3 regions of the Methylobacterium sp. WL19 genome follow, and region 1 is predicted to be linked to each of the others. Evidence: predicted binding sites of a transcription regulator. Region 1 holds the regulator's gene; each other region holds the start of a gene.
The links. The regulator PhoB, encoded in region 1, activates phosphate uptake and scavenging genes when phosphate is short. The targets are predictions, from matches to a motif close to TGTCATNNANCTGTCAT.
Positions count from the first base shown of each region.

Region 2: the regulator PhoB is predicted to act here: its motif matches at 2,397-2,413, upstream of FV220_RS23675 (DUF2794 domain-containing protein).
Region 3: the regulator PhoB is predicted to act here: its motif matches at 3,606-3,622, upstream of ppk2 (polyphosphate kinase 2).

Region 1 covers NZ_VRVC01000121.1:2,608-7,966, reverse strand. Annotated here, with positions in the region: gene pstC (phosphate ABC transporter permease subunit PstC) at 1-279, shown strand, start outside; gene pstA (phosphate ABC transporter permease PstA) at 299-1,195, shown strand; gene pstB (phosphate ABC transporter ATP-binding protein PstB) at 1,242-2,060, shown strand; gene phoU (phosphate signaling complex protein PhoU) at 2,146-2,871, shown strand; gene phoB (phosphate regulon transcriptional regulator PhoB) at 2,962-3,663, shown strand; gene FV220_RS19855 (hypothetical protein) at 3,826-5,359, opposite strand, start outside.
Region 2 covers NZ_VRVC01000198.1:296-5,654, reverse strand. Annotated here, with positions in the region: partial or broken gene FV220_RS23695 (transcription antitermination factor NusB) at 1-519, opposite strand, end outside; gene FV220_RS23690 (DUF1674 domain-containing protein) at 606-824, shown strand; gene FV220_RS23685 (L,D-transpeptidase) at 833-1,348, opposite strand; gene bluB (5,6-dimethylbenzimidazole synthase) at 1,537-2,193, opposite strand; gene FV220_RS23675 (DUF2794 domain-containing protein) at 2,673-3,047, shown strand; gene FV220_RS23670 (hypothetical protein) at 3,057-3,314, opposite strand; gene FV220_RS23665 (Bax inhibitor-1/YccA family protein) at 3,406-4,182, opposite strand; partial or broken gene FV220_RS23660 (FtsX-like permease family protein) at 4,484-5,359, opposite strand, start outside.
Region 3 covers NZ_VRVC01000079.1:14,767-20,125, reverse strand. Annotated here, with positions in the region: gene FV220_RS15940 (Orn/Lys/Arg decarboxylase N-terminal domain-containing protein) at 1-1,733, opposite strand, end outside; gene FV220_RS15935 (CorA family divalent cation transporter) at 1,796-2,824, opposite strand; gene FV220_RS15930 (hypothetical protein) at 2,986-3,333, opposite strand; gene ppk2 (polyphosphate kinase 2) at 3,665-4,591, shown strand; gene FV220_RS15920 (enoyl-CoA hydratase/isomerase family protein) at 4,701-5,359, shown strand, end outside.

The DNA.
Region 1 (5,359 bases):
CAGGCGTCCGTGTCGATCATCGGCGCGGTGATGCTGGGCCTCGGCCGCGCGCTCGGCGAGACCATGGCGGTGACCTTCGTCATCGGCAACGCCAACCGCCTGTCCGGCTCGATCTTCGATCCCGGCTCCACCATCGCCTCGCGCATCGCCAACGAGTTCAACGAGGCCGACGGCCTGCAGCTCAACTCGCTGATGGCGCTGGGCTGCATCCTCTTCGTCATCACCTTCGTCGTCCTGATCGTCGCACGCCTGCTCGTCCGGCGCGTGAAGGTCGCCTGAGCCCTCTGGAGCCCGAACCATGGACGCCGTGAACACCCTCACCACCAACGACGCGCCGCCGCTCAAGGCCAGCCGCGTCCGGTCGAGCCGCCGCGTGGCGGACAAGCTGCTCATCGTCGGAAGCACCGTGGCGACGCTGATCGGCATCGTCGTGCTGGGCTCGATCCTGCTCATGCTCATCGTCGAGGGCGTGAAGGGCTTCTCGCCGCTGCTCTTCAGCGAACCGACGCCCGGCCCCGGATCGGAAGGCGGCGGCATCGCCAACGCCATCCTCGGCAGCGTGGTCCTGACCCTGATCGGCATCGTCATCGCGACGCCGGTGGGTGTCATGGCCGGCACCTATCTCGCCGAGTACGGCCGCCACTCGAAGCTCGCCGACGTGATCCGCTTCCTCAACGACATCCTGCTCTCGGCGCCCTCGATCCTGATCGGCCTGTTCGTCTACACCCTGATGGTGCGGCCGATGGGGACCTATTCGGGTTGGGCCGGCGGCGTGGCGCTGGCCATCATCGCCACCCCGGTGATCGTGCGCACCACCGAGGACATGCTCCGCCTCGTGCCCTCGACGCTCCGCGAGGCCGGCGCGGCTTTGGGCGCACCGCCCTCCGTCGTCATCAAGAGCATCACCTGGCGCGGTGCCAGCGCCGGCATCGTCACCGGCATCATCCTGGCGCTCGCCCGCATCGCCGGCGAGACCGCGCCGCTGCTCTTCACCGCGCTCAACAACAACAGCTGGTTCTCGCCCAACCTCATGGGCGGCATCCCGAACCTTCCGGTGATGATCTACCAGTTCGCCCTCTCGCCCTACTCGAACTGGCAGCAGCTCGCCTGGGCCGGCGCCCTCCTCATCACCGCCACGATCCTCGCCCTCTCGATCGTGGCCCGCTTCGTCATCAAGAGCGAGCGGGCGCGCTGACCCCGCGCCCCCGTCCCATCCCGCCCTCCACAAGGACACGCACCCGATGAACGCCGCTCCCGCGATCACGCAAGCTCAGCTGACCGGCCGCCACAAGGCCGACGAGCAGGCCCCCGTGCGCATCGCCGTGAAGGACCTGAACTTCTATTACGGCTCGTTCCACGGCCTGAAGTCGGTCAACCTCAACTTCCACGACCGCCAGGTCACCGCGCTGATCGGCCCGTCCGGCTGCGGGAAGTCGACCCTCCTGCGCACCTTCAACCGGATCTACAGCCTCTACCCCGAGCAGCGCGCCGAGGGGCAGATCCTCCTCGACGGCCAGAACGTCCTCGACGCCAAGGTCGATCTCAACGAGCTGCGCTCGCGCATCGGCATGGTGTTCCAGAAGCCGACGCCGTTCCCGATGTCGATCTACGACAACGTCGCCTTCGGCCTGCGCCTCTACGAGAAGCTGCCCAAGGCCGATCTCGACGTCCGCGTCGAGGAATCCCTGCGCAAGGCCGCCCTCTGGGACGAAGTGAAGGACAAGCTCAAGCAGTCCGGCATGGGCCTCTCCGGCGGCCAGCAGCAGCGCCTCTGCATCGCCCGCACCGTGGCCCAGCGTCCCGAGGTGATCCTGTTCGACGAGCCGACCTCGGCCCTCGACCCGATCTCCACGGGCCGCATCGAGGAACTGATCGAGCAGCTGCGCTCCGAGTTCACGATCGTCATCGTCACGCACAACATGCAGCAGGCGGCACGCATCTCGCAGTTCACGGCGTTCATGTATCTCGGCGAGCTGGTGGAGTTCGGCCCCACCACGCGGATCTTCATGAACCCCGAGAAGCGCCAGACCCAGGACTACATCACCGGCCGCTTCGGCTGAGCCCGCCGGGGCCGCGTCCGCGGCACCGGACCCGATCCTACGCGATGCAGGCCGCCCGAGGCGGCCTCGGTCGAGGAGTGCGAGCATGCCCAACCACATCGTCAGTTCCTACGATACGGAACTGGAAAACCTGCGCCGCTCGATTTCCGAGATGGGCGGGATCGCCGAGAAGATGATGACCGATTCCGGCAACGCCCTGGTACGCCGGGACGTGCCCCTGGCCCAGGCGGTGATCGGCGCCGACAAGCGCCTCGACGCCCTCCAGCACGAGATCGAGGAGCGGGCGATCCTGCTCATCGCCAAGCGTCAGCCCCTCGCCATCGACCTGCGCGAGACGGTCTCGGCCATCCGCGTCTCGAACGATCTGGAGCGCATCGGCGACCTGTCGAAGAACGTCGCCAAGCGCGTGGTGGCCATCGCCGAGCAGATCCAGCCGCAGAAGATCGTCATCGCCGTCCAGCACATGGGCGACCTAGTGCAGGAGCAGCTGAAGGACGTCCTCGACGCCTATGCGAGCCAGGACGTGAAGGCCGCCCTCGACGTCTGGGAGCGTGACGACGCCATCGACGCGCTCTACAACTCGCTCTTCCGCGAATTGCTGACCTACATGATGGAAGACCCGCGCAACATCTCGTTCTGCACGCATCTACTGTTCTGCGCCAAGAACATCGAGCGGATCGGCGACCACACCACCAACATCGCCGAGACGATCCACTACCTCGTCACCGGCACGAACGAACTGGCCGAACAGGATCGCCCGAAGAACGACGCATCGAACTACGCCACCGTGTCGTTGCCCGCCAGCGCCTGACCGTCCCTCCGGTCGGGCCATTCCGGCACGATCGTCGCGCGGCCGTCCCGTGCGTGACGGGACGGCCGCCCTCACCCTGAAAACACCCGCATGAGTACGCGCATCCTGATCGTCGAGGACGAGGAGGCCCTCACCCTTCTCCTCCGCTACAACCTCGAGGCGGAGGGCTTCGTCGTCGACACCGCCGCCCGCGGCGACGAGGCCGATCTGCGCCTTCAGGAGCAGGTTCCCGACCTCGTCCTCCTCGACTGGATGATGCCCGGTCTCTCCGGCATCGAGTTGTGCCGCCGCATCCGCGCCCGGCGCGAGACCGAGCGGCTGCCGGTCATCATGCTGACGGCGCGCGGCGAGGAGGGCGACCGCATCCGCGGCCTCGGCACCGGCGCCGACGATTACATCGTCAAGCCGTTCTCGGTGCCGGAACTGCTCGCCCGGGTCCGCGCGCTCCTGCGCCGGGCCAAGCCGAGCCACGTGGCGGACCTGCTCATCGCCGGCAATATCGAACTCGACCGCGTCAGCCACCGCATCCGCCGCCAGGGCCGCGAGATCCATCTCGGCCCCACCGAGTTCAAGCTCCTTGAATTCCTGATGCAGAGCCCCGGCCGAGTATTCTCGCGCGAGCAACTCCTCGACGGGGTCTGGGGCCACGACGTCTATATCGACGAGCGCACGGTGGACGTGCATGTGGGCCGCCTGCGCAAGGCTATCAACCGCCCGCGCCAGAGCGACCCGATCCGCACCGTGCGCGGCTCCGGCTATTCCTTCGACGAGATGTTCTCGACGGACGAGTGAGAGCGGAGCGGTCAGTCCGAGTGACGAAAATCTGACGTTTGGTCCCCGCTCCCGGGGCTGCTTTCGACACTTGGCAGAACCCGGGCAGGGTGGCCGAGGGCTTCGACGGTCGGAATGGCCCTGGCCGAATGAGTCTCATTCGGCCAGGGCGTGTCGGGACGCTTACGCCAGCAGGAAATCGAGGTGCGTCAGCGTCGCCTTATCGTGGTTGTCGATGATGGCGAACTGGACCGCCTTGGCCGTGGTGCCGCTGCCATCGGCATCGTAGGACAGGGCACCGGTGTCGTGATCGTAGAGAATGCGGTCGTCCGCATCGATCTTGGCACCGGTCACGCTCAGGTCCTTGAACGCCGCCGCGAGGTCATCGGCCGAGAGCGCCGCGAAGATGCTCTTCGAGAGCTGGATCGTGTCGATCCCGGCCGAGAAATCGGTGATGTGGTCGATATTGGTCGCGCCGAGCTTCGTGCTGAACACGAAGGTATCCTCGCCGGCCAAACCCGTCAGCGTATCCGCCCCGAGGCCACCGTCGAGATGGTTGGCGCCGGCATTGCCCTTGAGATCATTGACGAGCGTGTTGCCGGTGGCGTTGAGGTTGCCGGTGCCGTTCAGCGTCAGGTTCTCCACGTGGGAACCCCCTAGCGAGAAGGACACCGACGCCTTGACGAGGTCGATGCCGGTGCCGTCGCTCCCCTCCACGGCTTTGTCGCGAATGTTGTCGACGATGTAGGTGTCGGAGCCGGCACCGCCGATCATCGTGTCCGCGCCCGTCTTACCGTCGAGGACGTTGACGCCGCCATTGCCCCTGAGGACGTTATCGAGCGAGTTGCCGGTGGCGCTGAGATTCCCGGTGCCGGTGAGCGTCAGGTGTTCCACGTGGGAACCCCCGAGCGAGAAGGACACGGATGCCTTGACGAGGTCGGTGCCGGCGTCGCTCAGTTCCACGACTTTGTCGCCGATATTGTCGACGATGTAGGTGTCCGATCCCGCGCCGCCGGCCATGGTGTCGGCCCCGGCCTTGCCGTCGAGGAGGTTGGCGGCGGCATTGCCGGTGAGAGTGTTGGCGAGAGCGTTGCCGGTGCCGTTGAGTGCAGCCGTGCCGACTAGCGTGAGGGTCTCGACGTTGGCCGCCAAGGTCAAGCTGATGGACGAGCGGACGGCGTCGATGCCGCGATCGGCCGCCTCGACGACAACGTCGCCGGCATTGTCGACGACATAGGTATCATTCCCCGCATACCCGGTCATCGTGTCGGCGCCGCCCTTGCCATCGAGGAGGTTGGCGCCGTTGTTGCCGACAAGCGCCTGAGCGAACTCGTTTCCGGTGAGGTTCATCGCGCCCGTGCCCGTCGCTTTCGCCGTGGCCAGGGTCTCGATCGCCTGTCCGGCAGCGAGGACGTAGCTGACGCTCGTCTTGACGGTGTCCTGCCCGGCATCCTTCGCTTCGAAGACGCGATCGCCGGATTGATCGACGACGTAGGTGTCGTTGCCGGCCTCGCCGTACATCCGGTCCGCACCGAGATGACCGTCGATGTCGTCGTTGCCGGCGCCGCCGTGGATCGTGTTGCTCAGGACGTTGCCCGTGAGACGGTCGTTGAACCTGCTGCCTTCGAGGTTCTCGATGCTCAGGAGGCGATCCTTTTCCGCCCGGATCGTCGTTATGACGGGAGGGGGGGTTACGATGCCTCCGGGGCCCTCGCCG
Region 2 (5,359 bases), on a different contig from region 1:
CCAGCGGGCGGCGAGCCAGTCCGGGGTGTTCTGCGCCAGGGGATCGGACGCCTCGGCCGCGATGGCGTCCCGCTCACGGATGACCCGGCGCAGGATGGCGTTCACGAGGCCGGGCGTGTGCTGCAGGTAGGGGTCGCCCTTGGCGAGGCGGACCGAGAGATCCACGGCGGCATGGTCCGGCACGTTGAGATCGAGGATCTGCACGGCGCCGGTGACGAGGAGGGCCACCAGCCTCGGCTGGTCCGGCGGCAGGCCCTGAGTCATGCGGACGGCCAGCATCCGCCGCAGGAAGCCGAGGCGGCGGAAGGTGGCGGTGGCGATGGCCCGCGCCAGCGATGCGTCGGCGGCGTCGAGGCCGGCATCGACGCCCGCCTTGGCCAGGGCATCTTCGAGGGCGAAGGCGCGGCCCTGCACGAGAAGATCGGCCACGGCGGCATGGGCCACCTGCCGGGCGGCGAGGCCCGGAACCGTGCGGTCGATCGTCGTCGTCGGCCCATCCGCGTTGCGGCGTGTCGCCATGAATGCCACTTTCCGTGTCCGAGGCCCGGTCCCCCGGAGCCAATGCCAGCGGATGCCCTCCCATCCGGCCCACCGAGATGCAAGCCATGACGACGCCCGACGACGCGGAAAGTGCCGAGATCCCGCCCCGCCCCGCCTTGACGCCCGCCGCAGAGCGGGCTCTGGCCGAGGCCGCCGACCGACGCGCTGCCATCGACGCGAAGGCGGCGGAGATCTCCGCCGCCCGCGAGCGCCAGGGCCGTGGCGGCCTGGAGCCCGTCCGCTACGACGATTGGGAAGTCAAAGGCATCGCCGTCGACTTCTGAGCGCGGGCTCAGCGCGTGACGTAGACCTGCGTGCCCACGGAGACGCGCCCGTAGAGATCGACCACGTCCTGATTGTACATGCGGATGCAGCCATAGGACGCGTAGGTGCCCACCGAATTCGGACGGTTGGTGCCGTGGATGGCGTACTCACCGCCCGCCAGGGTCATCGCCGCCGCGCCCATCGGGTTGTGCGGCGAGCCGCCGGCGATCACGTCGGGCAGGCGCGGGTTGTCACGCTTGACCTCGCGCGGCGGCGACCAGGCCGGCTCGACATATTTGCCGTCGATCTTGGTGGCGCCGGTCCATTGCTTGCCGGGCTTGCCCACCGCCACGGGATAGCGGATCGCCGTGCCGTCGCCGTTGACGAGGTAGAGCCGGCGCTCCGAGGTGCGGACCACCACGGTACCGGGCATGACGGCCTGGTCGAAGGCCACGAGTTCGCGGGACGCGGCCGGTGTCGCGGCAACCCCCACACTCAAGACTGTTGCGGCCAAACAAGCGGCGAACCCATTACGCGCGAACATCTGTCGTCATCCCCGAAAGCGTGACCGTGAGCTTCACGATAAGCAGCGATCGAGATTGCCGTTCCGGTTACCGGTGGGGGTCATCGGCCGGATACGCACCGGAATGATGGAGCGCGGTTAAACGGCGCCCCTCACACTCGCGCTAAAGGCGAGCAGTCCTATTAGGCTTTGATAAAGGCTTGCCTCGCTCACCGCTCCAGCAGGACGAAAGCCGTCTCGTCGCGCTCCTGCCAGCCATGCCGGACGAGTTCGGGATCGTCGTGCTCCTCCACCGGATAGCCGACGCAGAGATAGGCGACGAGGCGCCAGGAAGCGGGAACGTCGAGATGCGACGTGACGCAATCGGGCTCGATGATCGACACCCAGCCGACGCCGAGCCCGTGCGCCCGCGCGGCGAGCCAGAAGGTGTGCACCGCCGTGACCACCGAGTAGCGCAGCATTTCCGGCATGGTGGCGCGGCCGAGGCCGAACCCGTTCGTCGTACCCTCGTCGCAGAAGATCGCGAGATGGATGGGTGCCTCGCGCAGGCCCGCGAGCTTCAGGCGGGTATAGGCTTCGCGGCGCTCGCACTCGTAGGTCTCGGCCGCCGCATCGTTGCAGCGCTCGAAACTCGCGGTCACCGCCCCGCGCCGCGCCGGGTCGGCGACACGGACGAAACGCCAGGGCTGGCTGTTGCCCACGGACGGGCTCAGCATCGCCAGGGCCAGGCAGCGCTGAAACACGGCCTCATCCACGGGATCGCTGCGAAAGCGGCGCACGTCGCGACGCCAGGCGAACAGCTCGCCGAGCGTCTCGCGAAAGCCGGGATCGAACCTCACCAAGTCCTGCCGTGCAATCACTGCCATCCCTTGTCGACGAGGCCGCCTTGGCCGCTCGCCCCTGTCAGCCGCCGCCGGAATCCGGCAGTCCACCAAAGTGGCGGTAGAATACGAAGGGCGGCCGAGGCCATCGAAAAGGATTTTTAGACCAGAGCGGACCGTCATGGCAGAAAAAAAGGCCGCACTCCGGAGAGGCGGCCTGAAGTCCTTGGGTCTCGAAACCTCTGGAGTGTCGCTCCCGTGTCATCGGCAGACTCCCGAAAGCTGGGGAGCATGGATATCGGCCGCCCGACCGAGCACGGAGCCGACGAGGTTCGGCAACAGGTATCATCTTCTATCGCGGCCGACGATGGGCGATAACGGGGCGAAATCGTGACGTTGTGTTGCCAGTCCGTGGCTGGTGCCGGTGCGCACGCGGCGGTCGACCGGGCTTGCAGGCTCGGAGTGGGAGGCCCATCATTCCTCCTTTGCGGCGATCGTCGAGTCGCCGGAACCGAGGAGCGAGGATGGACGAGGGGACCGGAGCCGAGCCGCGATCGAAGGATTCCACCAGCCGCGTCGTGCCGTTCCCGACGGCTCCGGTGGTGCCGCAGGTCGCCTTCAATCGTTCCGAACTCAGGACCCTGTTCAACCTCTACGGCCGCATGGTCTCGGCCGGCGAATGGCGTGACTACGCCCTCGACTTCCGCCGCGACAAGGCGGTGTTCTCGATCTACCGCCGCTCGTCCGAGACCCCCCTGTTCCGGGTGGAGAAGGATCCCAAACTCGCCCGCCGCCAGGGCGCCTTCGCGGTGATTTCCGCCGCCGGCATCGTGCTGAAGCGAGGGCACGACCTCGCCCGTGTCCTGGCGGCGCTGGAAAAGCCTCTTCGCGTGGTGTGATCGCCCCGGTCACGGGATGAAGAACGGGAGCGCCTCCCAACGGATCGGAGGCCAACCCCATCGCCGCGCGCCGATGGAATACAGGGCGCCGAGCACGAACAGCGTGGCGATGCCGGCAATGATGGCCGCGCCGAAGCCGGCCCATGCGCCGGCGCCGATCGCAGCGGCGACGCTGACGCCGACGATGGCGTAGGTCGGCACGTCGCTGGGCTGCGGCGTCTCCCGCCCTGGGCCACGCCCGATTTTCGGCACCACCGGTTTACCCACCGCGACATCCTCGCAGGTTCGCAGCAGCGGAAACGAAAAAAGGCCCCGGCGTTTCCGCCGAGGCCTTTCGATCCGCGTTCCGATGGCTCGCTTAGCGGCGATCGCCGAGGAGCTGGAGCAGGAACTGGAACATGTTGATGAAGTCCAGGTAGAGCGTCAGAGCGCCGTTCACCGACAGCTTGGCCGCGCCTTCGGCGTCGGCACCGCTGTAGAGAAACATCTCCTTGAGCTTCTGCGTGTCGTAGGCGGTAAGGCCTGCGAAGATCAGGACGCCGAGCACCGAGATGGCGAACTGAAGCGCGCTCGAGGCCAGGAAGATGTTCACGATCGAGGCGATAAAGAGGCCGATTACGCCCATGATCAGGAACGAACCCATCCCCGAAAGGCTGCGCTTGGTGGTGTAGCCGTAGAGGCTGAGACCGCCGAACGTCGCCGCCGTGATGAAGAAGACCCGGACCACGCTGGCGCCCGTGAAGGCGAGCAGCATCGACGACATCGAGGCACCCATCACCGCCGCGAAAGCGAAGAACGTGAGGCGTGCCGCAGAGGCCGACATCCGATCCATGCGCATCGTGAAGATGAAGATGAAGGCGAGCGGGGCCAGCATCAGAACGTACTTGAACCACGTGCCGTAGATGAAGACGCCCGCCTGGTTCAGCGGAACGCCCTTGTAGTTGGCGACGATGGTGCCGGTCTGGACGGCCATGTTCAGGCCGAGGGCCACGAGGCCGGAGATCCCGAGGCCGACGACCATGTTGTTGTAGACGCCGAGCATGAAGCTGCGCAGGCCCTGATCGACCTCGACCTGGGAGCCGGCATAGCCCTGGGGCTGGGCGCCGTAGCGGAAGGGACTGTTATCGAATGCCATGGGAGTTTCCCTTGGAAGCTCTCTCAGCGTGTGATTTGGAACCGAGGCTCACGCACAGGACCTCTGGCACGTGACCGCGCCTTGAACCGAAATATGTTCCGTCATGCCGCTCCGCACAAGGGGGCGGCCGAGCTTTACGGCACGGGAATCACGCCTTCTCACCTCGATCTTTATTTGGACGAGGGTGGATTAAATCTCGTTCATCATCCTCGCGGCGCACCAGAGCTATAGTGACAAGTCATAAACCATGACTTCGGCGTCGTCTTTCTCCTGCGACGGGGAGGCGGACGACCGTCCGGCCTCAGAACTGGCGCAGGTAGGGAGCCGGTTTCTGGCCGAGGATGCGCCACGTCCCGGCCAGCCCGAGGACGATGGCGAAAACCACCGCGAGGGTGGATGCGACGAGGGCACCGGAGAGGTCCAGGGCGAAGTCGAGCTTCATCACGCGGGTCACGATGGTCCAGCCCGCGAGCGTGCCGGCGAGAAGACCGAACAGGGCGGTGGCGATGCCCAGGGCGCCGTATTCCAGCGTGTAGGCCAGGAGCAGTCGCCCGCGCGTGGCGCCCAGAACCTTCAGCACGACGGCATCGTACAGCCGGGCGCGATGCCCCGCCGCGATGGCGCCGGCGAGCACGAACAGGCTCGCCACCACGGCGACGCCGCTGGCAGCGCGAATCGCCAGGACCAGCTTGCCGACGATGTCGTTGACCGTGTCGAGGGCGTCTTTCACCCGCACGCTGGTCACCGACGGAAAGGCGCGGGCGACGTCGCGCAGGATCACAGCCTCGGTCCCGGCATCCGGTCCGCCCGCCAGGGTGAGGGTGGCGAGGTCCGAATGCGGCGCGCCCCGGAACGTGCCGGGCGAGAAGACCATGACGAAATTGATGCCGAGGTTGCGCCATTCGACCTTGCGCAGGTTCGCGACTTTCGCCGTCAGATTCCGCCCCAGGACGTTGACCGTGACGGTGCCGCCGACCCCGAGATTCAGCGCGCGGCCGAGTTCCGCATCGAAGGACACCAGGGGTTTCGCCCCCTCCTCCGCATTCCACCACGAGCCGGCGACGAGGTTCGATCCCTCGGGGAGATCCTCGGCATAGGTGATCCCGCGGTCGCCATCGAGCACCCAGGCGGCATCTTCCGGCGGCTTGATCGCGGCGGCGGGGGTGCCGTTGATGGC
Region 3 (5,359 bases), on a different contig from region 1:
TACTGGGCGACGATCGGGGCCGGTACGCCATGATCGGCATATTGCCCCGTGCGGCGGTCGAAGCCGGGGGTGAGCACGGTGAGCTTGTTCGGGTCGGTCATGGCGTAGTTCGGCGCCACATGGGTGAAGCCGTGCCAGGCGGCACCGGGGGTCAGCTCCCAGTATTTGGCGTCGCTGGCGAGCTCGTCCGTCGAGACGCTCTCCCACGGCACCTTGCCCTCCGGGCCCTTCACCGTGTCCGGCACGAAGGGGTCGAAGAACCAGCGGCGCAGGGGATCGCCCTCCTTCTCCTCGAATTCGCGGCGGATGGCGCGGACCTTCTTGCGCCATTCGATGCCGAGCCGGATCGTGTCGTCCCACAGGACGACGCCCGAGCGGCCCTTCATCATCTGCGCGCCGACATCCAGTGACGCGAAGAGCGGGTAGAACGGCGAGGTCGAGGCGTGGACGAGGAAGGTCTCGTTGAAGCGCCGGTGCTCGATGCGGCGGGTCTGGCCGCGGATATGGCTGTCCTTGGTGTGGATCTGCGAGGCCTGGGAGAAGCTCGCCAGCTGCTTGTGGGTGGATTGGGTGGCGATGATGCCCGGCGAGGTCTCGTCGAGGCCCTTCAGCCCCATGGCGAAGCGGCCGGCGAAGAGCGGGTGGAACTTCATGAAGCCCGCCCAGGCCTCGTCGAAGAGGATGTAGTCGCAGAGATGCCCGATCTTCTCGAGGATCATCTGCGCGTTGTAGATCGTGCCGTCATAGGTGCACTGCTCCACCACCGCGACGCGGAACGGGCGCTCGCGCTTCCAGGCCTCCTTGTCGGTGACGAGGGGGTTGGTGCGGATCTTCTCACGGATGGCCGCCTCGTCGAGGGCCTCGTGATACATCGGGCCGATCAGGCCGAAGCAGTTGCGGTCGGTCTCCAGGAAGACCGGAACCGCGCCGCCGAGGAACAGGGCGCCGTGATGGGCCGCCTTGTGGTTGTTGCGGTCGAACAGGACGAGGTCGCCCTCGGCCACCAGGGCCGAGAGCACGATCTTGTTGGAGGCCGAGGTGCCGTTGAGGACGAAATAGGTTTTTTCCGCACCGAAGATGACGGCGGCTTCCTTCTGCGCCTTGAGGGCGGGGCCCTCGTGGACGAGGAGATCGCCGAGATCGAGCACGGAATTGTCGAGGTCGTCGCGGAACACCGCTTCGCCGAGATGCTCCACGAAGATGCGCCCGATGGGGGAGCGGTTGTAGAAGATGCCGCCGTTATGGCCGGGGCAGGTCCAGAGCTGGTTGCCCTGCTCTGCGTAATCGACCAGCGCGCCGAAGAAGGGCGTCTTCAGGGTCTCGGCATATTGCTTGACCCGGCTCACGAGGCCGCGGGCGATGTAGTCCGGGGTCTCTTCCGCGAGGAAGATGTAGCCGTCGATGAAGTCGAGCACTTCGACGGGGATGTCCTCCAGGCGCTTGCGCCGGACCATGATGACGATGGGCATTTCCAGCCCGCGCTTCCGCATCAGGTTGATGAGGGCGGCGGCCTTGCCGTCGAGGCCGCGCTTGCCCCAATCCACCACCATGCAGCCGATGGCGGCATCGGTCTGGACCGCGATGGCCGCGTCCTCCACGCGGCGGGCGCGGACGACCTCGAAGCCGAGCTTTTCCACCGAGCCTATGATCTGCTGGACGCGCACGCCCTCGAGATCGTCCGGGTCGAAGTTCGGCGCGCACATGAGCACGGTGAAGCGGCGAAAGAAGTCCATGCGGGGGAAGGCTCCGGTGGTCGGATGAATCGAGGGGGGTGTGGGCGCGTTCGCGTTCCGGATCAACCGGGCCGGCCGGCGAGACTGAGCCGGCGGATGACGAGGTAGACGGCGAGCGCCGCGAGCGCGCCGATTCCCAGCGCGAGCAGCGACCCATTGTCGGATTCCGAAAAGAACAGGCCCTTGGTGTTCATGCCGAACACGCCCGTCACCAGGGTGGGCGGCAGGAACAGGGCCGTGAGGATCGACAGGGTGAAGAGCTGGCGGTTGGTGAGCGCGGTGGTGCGGGCGGCGATCTCGTCCTGCAGCAAGCGGCTGCGCTCGGACAGGACATGCATGTCGCGGTGGAGGGAATCGAGGCGTTGGACCACCCGCGCGGCCATGGCGCCCACCGCTTCGGGCAATTGATCTCCCTCCGTGCCGGCTTCGTCCTCGAGCCGGTGGAACACCGCCCGCAACCCGGCGAGCTGCCGGTGGGAGCGCACGGATTGGCGGCGGATCGGTCCCAGTGGCTTCGGGTCGTCCGCCCTGGACTCGTCGAGCATGTCGTCCTCGATGGCGTCGAGGGAGGAGGACAGGCGGTCGGCCGTGGCGATCAGCGCCTCGACGGTGCTGCCGACGAAGCGCTCCAGCAGCTTGGCCGGGCCGGGGACGAGGGTGCCGGACAAGACCGCGTCGCGGGCGGCCACCGCGCAGGACGTGGCGTGGCGGCGGCCGCTGACGAGGAAGCGCGGGCCGAGGATGCAATGGAGACGGCCGTTCGGCTCCTCGCTCGACGAGCCGTCGAAGGCGCGTTCCCGGTCGGCGATGACGAAACCGGCATGGGGGCCGTCCACGACGACGCGCTGATGCTCGTCGCGGGCGAAGGTCGCGGCGGCGAGCCGGGCCGGGCCGAGGCGTCCTTCGAGGATCAGCGCCTCTGTCCGCGCATCGACCAGATCGACATGGAACCAGACGAAGCCGTGATCCGGGTCGTCCAGCGAGGGAATCCCGTCCCCCGGTCCGACCTGGCGTCCCCGTCCCTCCGCGTCGAAGGTGAGGGCGAAGATCAGCCCCGGGAGGGGGGATTCCTCGATGAGAAGGTGCTGCATGGTGCGGTCGCGGCGATCATGGCCGGCAAAATGCCGGCTCACTATCGCGCTGGATCGCAACGCTGGGCGACACTGTGATGACGGAGGGGCACCTCCGCCGATCGATGCTCGGCCTGCGGGTCATGCGATCCGCAAGAGGGGGCGACGACGATTGGCTATCCTCAGCGGGTCACGACGCCCTTGTCGGCTTCCTTGACGCTGCCGTCGGCTTCCATGCGGTTCAGGCCCTTGTCCGCTTCCTTGCGAAGCACCTCAGCGAAGGCGGTGGCCTGATGTCCGACGAGAACCTTCATGTCGGCCGGAGCGACGGTCCAGATGACGGCAACGATGAACACCGTCGCGGCCATGCCATAGGCGAAGGTTTCCATGATGCCGAGCCAGCCAAGCAACAACGGGATGCTGCTCACGATCAATCCGATGAAGGAACTTCCAGTCAGAAAATAAACGGAGAAGAAGGTGATGACAGCCAGGCATATGGGCTTGACGAAACGGACGATGAAGCGTTCCATTGCATTTTATCTCCTATTACAGAGTTATTTCAAGAACTTTTCTAAGCTGCGATCAGTTGTTTGTTACGTATCGACAATGGGATGCGCCTTATAATTCGGTCTATCTCGTTTTCTGACCGCTCAAGTATCTACAAAAATCGTATCGATTCAATAAACGCCGCATACCAGAAGCTGAGGGAGAGTCCAGCGATTCTCCGGCTTTCGGCGTCGGATGCTGAATTCTACGAATCGAATAAGGAATGTGGTGCCGTTGCCGACGGGGGTCGCCATACTGTCATGCAGCTGTGATTCAAGCGTTCGGATGATTCCCATTCATCAGGAAGGCAATATCATGGACGGCACGCGCGCCGGGACTCGTCCTTTCGATATCGAGGCTATTCGCCGAGAGATGGCGGACGATTTCGATGAAGAGCTCGAGATGGAGCTCGAAGACGAGCGCCTCGAGCAACTCGTTAGCGAAATCGATGCCAGGCCTCGTCTGCCCACCATGGACCGGAAGATCTATTTCCGGGAGCTATTCCGACTGCAACACGAGCTGGTTCGTCTTCAGGATTGGGTGCAGGCCCAGAAACTACGCGTGGTTGTGATCTTCGAGGGGCGGGATTCGGCCGGCAAGGGCGGCGCGATCAAGCGCATCACCCAGCGTCTCAATCCCCGCGTCTGCCGCGTGGCTGCGCTCCCGGCTCCTAACGAGCGCGAGCGTACGCAATGGTACTTCCAGCGCTACGTGGCGCATCTGCCGGCGGGCGGCGAGATCGTGCTGTTCGACCGCTCCTGGTACAATCGGGCCGGCGTCGAGCGCGTGATGGGCTTCTGCACCCCGGACCAGTACGAGGAATTCTTCCAGTCCGCGCCGGAATTCGAGCGCATGCTGGTGCGGTCCGGCATCATCGTGCTGAAATACTGGTTCTCGATCACCGACGAGGAGCAGGAACTGCGCTTCAACATGCGCATCCACGATCCCCTGAAGCAGTGGAAGCTCTCGCCGATGGACGTGGAGTCCCGTCGCCGCTGGGAGGATTACACCAAGGCGAAGGAAGTGATGCTCGCCCGCACGCATATTCCCGAGGCGCCCTGGTGGGTGGTCGAGGCCGTGGACAAGAAAAAGGCCCGCCTCAACTGCATCAGCCATCTCCTCACCCAAATCCCCTATGGCGACGTGGAGCACCCGCCGGTGCATCTGCCCGAGCGCATGCGCCACGAGGATTACGCCCGCCAGCCGGTGCCGCAGGAGATGTTCGTCCCCGCCCTGTTCTGACCATGCCGGGGGCGCCGCTCGGCCTGACGCGGTTGCCCAAAGCGGCCGGGATGGGCAAGACCCGTGTCGGACGGGCCGATTCTCGGCCGGTCCGGCATGGGACCCCCGCATGAGCGCCACCGACGAGATCCTGTTCGACACCGATGAGGCGGGCATCGCCCGCATCGTTCTCAACCGGCCGCAGGCGCGCAACGCGCTGACCTTCGCGATGTATCAGGGCCTCATCGACCTCTGCGACAGGATCGAGGCGGACGAGCGGATCAAGGTCCTCATCATCACCGGCGCCGGCGAGAAAGCCTTCGCCGCCGGCACCGACATCGCCCAGTTCCGTGATTTCTCCAGTCCCGAGGATGCCCTCGGCTACGAGCGCTTCATGGACAGGGTCCTGGGCGCGCTCGAGCGTCTGCGCGTGCCCGTCATCGCCGCCGTCGCCGGCGCCTGTACCGGCGGCGGGGCCGCCATCGCCGCCTCCTGCGACCTGCGCATCGCCACCCGTGACGCCCGGTTCGGCTTTCCCATCGCGCGAACGCTCGGCAATTGCCTGTCGATGTCGAACCTGAGGCGCCTGTCCGGCCTCATCGGTCCCGCGCGGGTGAAGGACATGATCTTCACCGCCCGCCTGTTTGGCGCGGAGGAGGCGCTCGCGGCCGGCCTCGTCGGCGAAGTGGTGGAGGATGCCGCCGCCCTCGCCGCCAGGGCGACGGAACTCGCGGCACAACTCGCCGGCCATGCACCGCTGACCCTGCGGGCCACCAAGGAAGGCCTGCG